Regions from separate parts of the Chitinophaga sp. XS-30 genome, predicted to be linked through region 1. Evidence: riboswitches for the same ligand, from Rfam matches in the RefSeq annotation. Region 1 holds a riboswitch; the other holds the start of a gene.

Region 1 (3,879 bases):
GTGCCCCAACCCGTACAGCTCCACCCCGAACTCGGTGGTGTTCTGCGTGAGCATTTCCACCTGCTTGCGGCTCAGCGCCTCCCGGATAGGCAGGTGCTGGTCCAGCGTAGGGACGTTATGGTCCGCCGTAGCCCGGGTCTTTCCCGGCCTGAATACCGGTATGTTGCGCTTCCGCAGGCCGTCAAAAGCCTGGGGACTGGTCACTTCATGAATAAAATGGGTATTGATGTACACCGCGTCCGGAAATCCCGGCTTGCTCGCCACAATATGGCTATCCCATATCTTGTCAAATAATGTTTTGCCCATACGTAATCTGCTTAATGCGTATTTCTTTCACTATCAGGCCAAACGTTTCAAATTCAGCCTTATCTTTGCATTTCCCGTTCATTTGCATCTTCAAATCTAATTGACACATTTAAACCACAGATCGTTAAATTTGCCATTATTACGATTCGCAACTGATCCGTATAACCATTAATTTATTGAAAATCAATAGATTAAAATCTTACAACAACGATGCCCAACTCGCAGAACGATGCGCTCTTCATACTGATTAAAACGCTTACCAAAGCCGAAAAACGAAATTTCCAGCTGGCATTCAACCGGGACAATACCAAAGAGGACGTGCTGTTCATACAGCTGTTCCAGGCGCTGGACAAAATGAAGGAGTATGATGAGGAACAGGTGCTGAAGAAGGTCCCGGCCATCAAGAAACAACAGTTAAGCAACGTCAAGGCCCATTTATACAAACATCTCCTCACCACCCTGCGGTTGCTGTACAAAACCAAAGACCCGCTGATAGACCTGCGGGAGCAGCTGGATTATGCACGGGTGCTGTACAACAAAGGACTCTACCAGCAAAGCCTGAAGATCCTGGGCAAAGCAAAGGTCAGCGCCCGCGAGCAGGAGGAAGTAATGCTGTTCTTCGAGATCGTGGAATTCGAAAAACTGATCGAAACCCGGCATATCACCCGCAGTCTGGACAATCGCGCGGATGAACTGAGCGACGAGTCCCGCCGGATCAACGACCAGCTCAACAACGTGAGCAGACTCTCCTCCCTGGCCCTCCGGATGTACGGCATGTACCTGAAGCTCGGCCACGCGCGCGATGAGAAGGATGTGCATATCCTCAAAAGCTTCTTCGATTCCAACCTGCCCGTACAGGCTACGCATACCATGAGCTTCTACGAGCGCAGTTATCTTTACCAGGCCTATTGCTGGTATTATTATATCCTGCAGGATTTTGTCATGTATTACCGGCACACCCAGAAGTGGGTGGACCTGTTCGCGGAATATCCCACGCTGAAGGAATCGGATGTGGACCTCTATATCAAGGCTTTGCATAACCTGCTCACGGCGCATTTCCACACCATGAACCATGAGAAGTTCATTGAAGTGCTGTCCGTCATGGAGCAGTTCATCACCGAAAAGGAAGAGACCCTCAACGAGAACACCCGCACCTCCGCTTTCGTGTACCTCTACACCGGCAAGATCAACCGCCACTTCCTGGATGGTACTTTCTCGGAAGGACTGGCACTGGTGGCCGAAGTGGAAGAAAAAATATCCGAGCATCAGCTGACGGTAGACCAGCACCGCGTACTGGTATTCTACTACAAGATCGCCTGCCTGTACTTCGGCAGCGGGGACAACAACAATGCCATCGTGTATCTGAACAAGATCATCCATCTGCGGATCGGCAATCTGCGGGCTGATATCCAGTGCTTTGCACGTATCCTTCACCTCATCGCGCATTATGAACTGGAAAACTACAGCCTGGTGGAATACCTCATCAAGTCTGTATATCACTTCATTGCAAAGCATAAAGACCTTAGCCTGGTGATGGAAGAGATCCTGAAGTTCCTGAGGAAGAACATGTACGCACACCCCAAAGCGTTGCGCACCGCTTTCATTGAACTGAAAGGCAGGCTGGAGCTGATCGCCAAAAATCCCTACGAAAGAAGGAGTTACCTCTACCTGGATATCGTGTCATGGCTGGAAAGCAAGATCGAAGGCATACCGGTGCAGGAGGTGATACGGCAGAAATTCCTCCATAAGGTCCCCCGGATATAATTCCATGCCAGTTTTTTAACACATTTAATATAAACTTCATACCATACATCTGCATAAACCTGTGCAAAAGTCCGTATTCCACCACCCTGCTACATCTCTAAAATATCCACTTTCTTTATCCACACCCGTGAGTAACTTTTGGGTGTATCGCCTGTCTTCGATCATTACATTTGCATCAGTTCTTGACTTCGTTGTTCTGGCTTCTTTTCCGATGTAACGGAATATGAATTAATAGGGAATCGTGTGGAATTCACGAGCAGACGCGCTACTGTGATCCCCTAGTTCTTGGATGCCGGATGTTTCCAATGCCACTGCCCTTTCGGGGGCGGGAAGGCCAATCCGGCCGGGGAAAGCCAGGAGACCTGCCAGTACAACGTTATTGTCGAAACCTTCGCGACTAAGGTTATGGCGAAAGTGACCCTCACCGTATCACTATATGGAAAGCTATCTTCCGTCAGCCCCGCGTCTCATTACACACCCTGCTAACCGTATAAAAAATTTGTATGAGTAACGAGAACGAGATTTTATTAAAGGAGAACAAGGACAGGTTTGTACTGCTGCCGATCAACTACCCCAAGCTCTGGGAACATTACAAACGCCATGAAGCCAGCTTCTGGACCGCGGAGGAGATCGATCTTTCCGGAGACCTGAAAGACTGGGCGAACATGACGGATGGTGAACGCCACTTCATTTCGCATGTACTGGCATTTTTCGCCGCATCTGACGGTATTGTGAACGAGAACCTGGCCGTGAACTTCATGAGCGAAGTACAGATCCCCGAAGCCCGCTGCTTCTACGGTTTCCAGATCATGATGGAAAACATTCACTCTGAAACATACGCACTGCTGATCGATACTTACGTAAAAGACCCGGCGGAGAAAGACCGGCTTTTCCACGCCATTGATACCGTACCTGCCGTGAAAAAGAAAGCCGAATGGGCGCTGCGCTGGATAGAGAACGGCACTTTCGCCCAACGCCTCGTAGCCTTCGCGGCGGTGGAAGGCATCTTCTTCAGCGGCAGCTTCTGCTCCATCTTCTGGCTGAAGAAACGCGGCCTCATGCCCGGCCTTACGTTCTCCAATGAACTGATCAGCCGTGATGAAGGGCTCCACTGCGAATTCGCCTGCGAACTCTACCGCATGCTGAATGGCAGACTCTCCGAAACAGAAGTGCATGAGATCATTCTCGATGCCGTGACGATCGAAAAAGAATTCATCACCGATGCGCTGCCCGCAGCCCTGATAGGTATGAACAGCGAACTGATGAAACAATACATCGAATTTGTGGCAGACCGCTGGATCGGTGAACTGGGCTATAAAAAAGTATTCAATGCCACCAATCCCTTCGATTTTATGGAAATGATATCCCTGCAGGGCAAAACCAACTTCTTCGAAAAACGGGTGGGCGACTACCAGAAATCAGGTGTAATGGGCAACAAGGACACCAACAACACTTTCAGCCTCGACGAAGATTTTTAATTAAAGCAGATAATACACCTCAATATATTCATCACCCATTAAATTCATTACACTATGTTCGTTATAAAAAGAGACGGCAGAAAGGAGTCTGTCAAATTTGACAAGATCACGGCAAGGGTAGAGAAACTGTGTTACGGCATGGCGCCTGATTATGTAGATTCAATAGATGTAGCGAAGAAAGTGATCCAGGGATTGTACGATGGCGTTACCACTACCGAGCTGGATAACCTGGCCGCAGAGACCGCCGCTTCCCTCACCACCAAGCATCCGGACTATGCACAGCTTGCCTCCCGCATTGCGGTGAGCAATCTCCATAAAAATACTATCAAGT
Region 2 (3,879 bases), 900 kb from region 1:
CGCATAGAGGTCCGCAGCGAACCGGGCGAAGGCACGGCCTTTACCGTGATCCTGCCCCTGAAGCAGGGACTTCTGGCGCCACAAGCTTTCCAGCTTCCCGCTAAAAAAACATACTCCGCAGTACCGACAGATAAAAAAGTGCTGCTGATGGAAGACAGTGAAGTGAACCAGATGATCATGGACCGCTTCTTTGCCAATCTGGGACTGCAGCTCACGATTGCCTGCAACGGGGAAGAAGGCATCAGTAAAGCCCGTCAGTTACTTCCGGACCTGATCGTGATGGATATGCACATGCCCAGGCTGGATGGGTACGATACCCTGCGCCTGATCCGCCAGGATCCCCTGTTAAAGCATATTCCCGTGATCGCTATATCAGCGGATGCGTTCAGCGAGCAGCAGGAAGCTGCACTGATGGCAGGTGTGAACGATTACCTGACAAAGCCCGTAAATTTTGACCGGTTATACGAGATGGTAAAAAAATATCTTCAGCAGCAGGCCCTGCACCGGGAACTGGCATAACGGCTCATTTCAAGAAATGTTTTGTAATAGCCTCCGCCAGCTGCATCACCAGCTCCGCATCAACCGGCTCGCCGGCGGTTACGGCACGAAGCTGGTCTTCTTCATCCAGCTCAAAAATGATCCTGCTGTCTGCCGCCGTCACATGAAAAGATACCGTATAGCCTTTAACGTAAGGACTGACCTCATAAGCCTGATCACGGATGAGAATGGAAAAAGGTTCCATGAATGCGAGTTTCCGCAAAGATATACATTAAAAGAAGGGAACGAACAACAGATGGAAGGCCGGCATTACACCTCTACCTGCCCGTATCCGAGCAGCCGGTTTACCTTTCCCGCGAGGTCGTATGGCGACAGCGGTTTGTGAATGAACTCATCCGCATCGATCCCGAACCAGCTGCCTACGCTGTTTTCAATGAATGATGAGATCAATATCACCAGTACCGGAAAGTAACGCGCAGCCTGGCTTATACGTAACTGTTCCACCATTTCCTTAAGATGGGAGAAGGGCAGCTTCAGATCTATCAGGATGAGATCATACGTTTTCGTCCTGAGGCTAAGCGCCGCTTCTCTCCCGTTCATGACGGTATCTGCTTCGTACCCTTCCCTTCTGAGCACCATTTCTATAATCCGGAGCATCAGCAGATCATCTCTACTACAAGTATCCTATTCATATACAATATACAATTCGATCATCCGGAGACATAACGCACACATATCCGGCTGCTGATGCCAGCGGTGCGTATGGTTATCCGGATATGTTAATATTATTACTCCTTACCGAGTGTGTAGCGTGTGTACGTCTCCGTTAGGTTTAGATAAGACGGGATATACCGTGCCATAGGTTAAAATCAGGATTGCTAATCATCAAACTTTCGGTAGCAATACATTTTGTTGCGAAGATATTTGCATATTCTATGCCAAAAATACATTGTTAATCATTCTTAACAATATCAGGTATGCATGGTATGCCTTTAACCCTCACTTAACAAAATATAGGAAATTATTGGCCACCTTCCTATCTTTGCCCTCAAGTTCTTTACTTTATTTCTTTTTTCTTTCTACAGCGCGGTAGGCGACGAAAGTCGCCTTTAATAAGGAACCGTGTGCAAATCACGGGCTGTCGCGCAACTGTAAGTAACTACCTGAATTATTACCAGATTGGTCCATTGTCCTGACCTGAACAGGGATGAGAAGGACGGTAATAATGTTACAAGCCAGGATACTTGCCCGCTGTATAAGACAAATGCTTTCGCGATTTGAAGCAGTAGTCGGGAAGGGACAGGTGTGCCCTGTCTTTTCGTTCCTCACCTTCTACACAATTCCTGAAAGCATACCGGAAACTGTAAGGAGCATTAATGCACAATTAATGTTTAACCAAAAGTTTTATGCGTATGCTCAAACACAACCTTGGCTATCCCAGAATGGGAAGCCGCCGCCAGCTGAAGAAAGCTTGCGAGCAGTACTGGCAGGGCCTTATTGGCCGCAGTGATCTGTTCCTTACCGCAAAAAGGCTGCAGGAGGAACACTGGAAGATCCAGCAGGATGCCGGGATGGATCTCATCCCCTGTAATGATTTCAGTTTTTATGACCAGGTGCTGGACATGAGCCTGCTCCTCGGCGCTGTGCCGGACCGTTATGCGCCCGTTGTTACAGAAGTGGGCGGGAACGCTGAGATCGATCTGTATTTCGCCATGGCCAGAGGATTCCAGCAGCAGGGGCTGGACATTACCGCCATGGAAATGACCAAGTGGTTCGATACCAATTACCACTACATCGTTCCCGAATTTACGGCAGACCAGCAGTTCCGCCTGTTCTCCAACAAGGTATTCAATGCCTTTGATGCTGCCCGGCATTTTACGGGTGTTATTCCCAAGCCGGTGCTGATCGGTCCGGTTTCATATCTGCTGCTTGGAAAGGAGAAAGGCAGCGGATTTCACCGTATAGCGCTGCTCAACCGGCTGCTGCCCGTGTACATAGAGATACTGCAAAAGCTGCGGGAACAGGGAGCGGTATGGGTGCAGCTGGACGAGCCCTTCCTGGCCACCGATCTCACGGAAGCAGAAAAGGAAGCGTATGTGCAGGCATACCGGGAGATCGCCCGGCAAACCAAAGGCCTGAAGCTGATCGTAGCCACTTATTTTGAAGGGCTGCGGGAGAACACAGCGCTTGCCGCCAATTTACCGGTCTGTTGCCTGCATATAGACCTTACCCGCGCGCCGCAGCAGCTGGATGCCGTTCTGCAAGCCATGCCGCCGAAAACCTCCCTGTCCCTCGGTGTGGTGGACGGCCGGAACATCTGGAAGAATGACTATGATACATCCTTGTCTTTCATCCGCAAAGCAGTAGCTGCGCTTGGAGAAGAGCGCGTGATGATCGCCCCCGGTTGTTCCCTCCTCCATTCACCCGCTGACCTGTCCCTCGAAACGGAGCTTGACCCCGAGATGATTTCCTGGATGGCCTTTGCCCGCCAGAAGTTGCAGGAAGTGCAGGCGCTTGATCTTATCTTTCAAGGCAATATGGCCTTGCTGGAGGCGAACAGGGCTGCCATCTCCTCCCGCCGGGGATCCAGCCGTATCCACAAACCGGAGGTAAAACAGCGAACCGCCGCCATTACGGATGCAGGTGTGGCCCGCCAAAGCGCTTTCCCGCAGCGGCAACAGCTGCAGGCGGACCGGTTCAGGTTGCCACTGTTTCCGACAACTACTATCGGTTCTTTCCCGCAGACGGATGATATCCGCCAACTGCGCGCGCAGTTGCGCAAAGGCGCCATCACGCAGGAAGCATATGACGAAAAGATCGCGGAGGCTACGGCATCGGCTATACGCTGGCAGGAGAAGATAGGGCTGGACGTACTGGTGCATGGGGAATTTGAACGGAATGATATGGTAGAGTACTTCGGCGAACTGCTGGATGGATTTACGTTTACCCGTAACGGTTGGGTGCAGAGCTATGGCAGCCGTTGCGTAAAGCCGCCGGTGATTTACGGCGATGTGAGCCGTCCGGAGGATATGACCGTGAAATGGACGAAGTACGCACAATCCCTGACCAGTCTGCCGATGAAGGCCATGCTTACCGGACCGGTAACGATCCTGCAATGGTCCTTTGTGCGGGACGATCAGCCGCGTTCGCTTACAGCCAGCCAGATCGCGCTCGCCATCCGGGACGAAGTAGCGGCACTGGAACAGGCCGGTATCGGTATCATCCAGATAGATGAACCAGCCGTCAGGGAAGGATTGCCATTGCGTAAAGAAGATCGTGAGCCGTATCTGGACTGGGCTATCCGGGCTTTTCGTATATCGGCTTCCGTTGTCAGGGATGATACGCAGATACACACGCACATGTGTTACTCCGAGTTCAACG

What was found. Region 1 has a riboswitch for cobalamin ahead of FW415_RS09530 (ribonucleoside-diphosphate reductase small subunit). Riboswitches for the same ligand answer to the same signal wherever they lie in the genome.
Region 2: it holds a riboswitch for cobalamin, as region 1 does, so the genes downstream of both, metE (5-methyltetrahydropteroyltriglutamate--homocysteine S-methyltransferase) here and FW415_RS09530 (ribonucleoside-diphosphate reductase small subunit) in region 1, are expected to answer to the same signal.

What each region holds. Positions count from the first base shown of each region.
Region 1 is NZ_CP043006.1:2,302,106-2,305,984, reverse strand. Features, by position in the region: gene leuC (3-isopropylmalate dehydratase large subunit) at 1-306, opposite strand, end outside; gene FW415_RS09535 (hypothetical protein) at 517-2,070, shown strand; cobalamin riboswitch at 2,251-2,455, shown strand; gene FW415_RS09530 (ribonucleoside-diphosphate reductase small subunit) at 2,574-3,548, shown strand; gene FW415_RS09525 (ribonucleoside-diphosphate reductase subunit alpha) at 3,603-3,879, shown strand, end outside.
Region 2 is NZ_CP043006.1:1,397,307-1,401,185, forward strand. Features, by position in the region: gene FW415_RS05895 (ATP-binding protein) at 1-519, shown strand, start outside; gene FW415_RS05900 (hypothetical protein) at 524-742, opposite strand; gene FW415_RS05905 (PleD family two-component system response regulator) at 808-1,155, opposite strand; cobalamin riboswitch at 1,568-1,765, shown strand; gene metE (5-methyltetrahydropteroyltriglutamate--homocysteine S-methyltransferase) at 1,911-3,879, shown strand, end outside.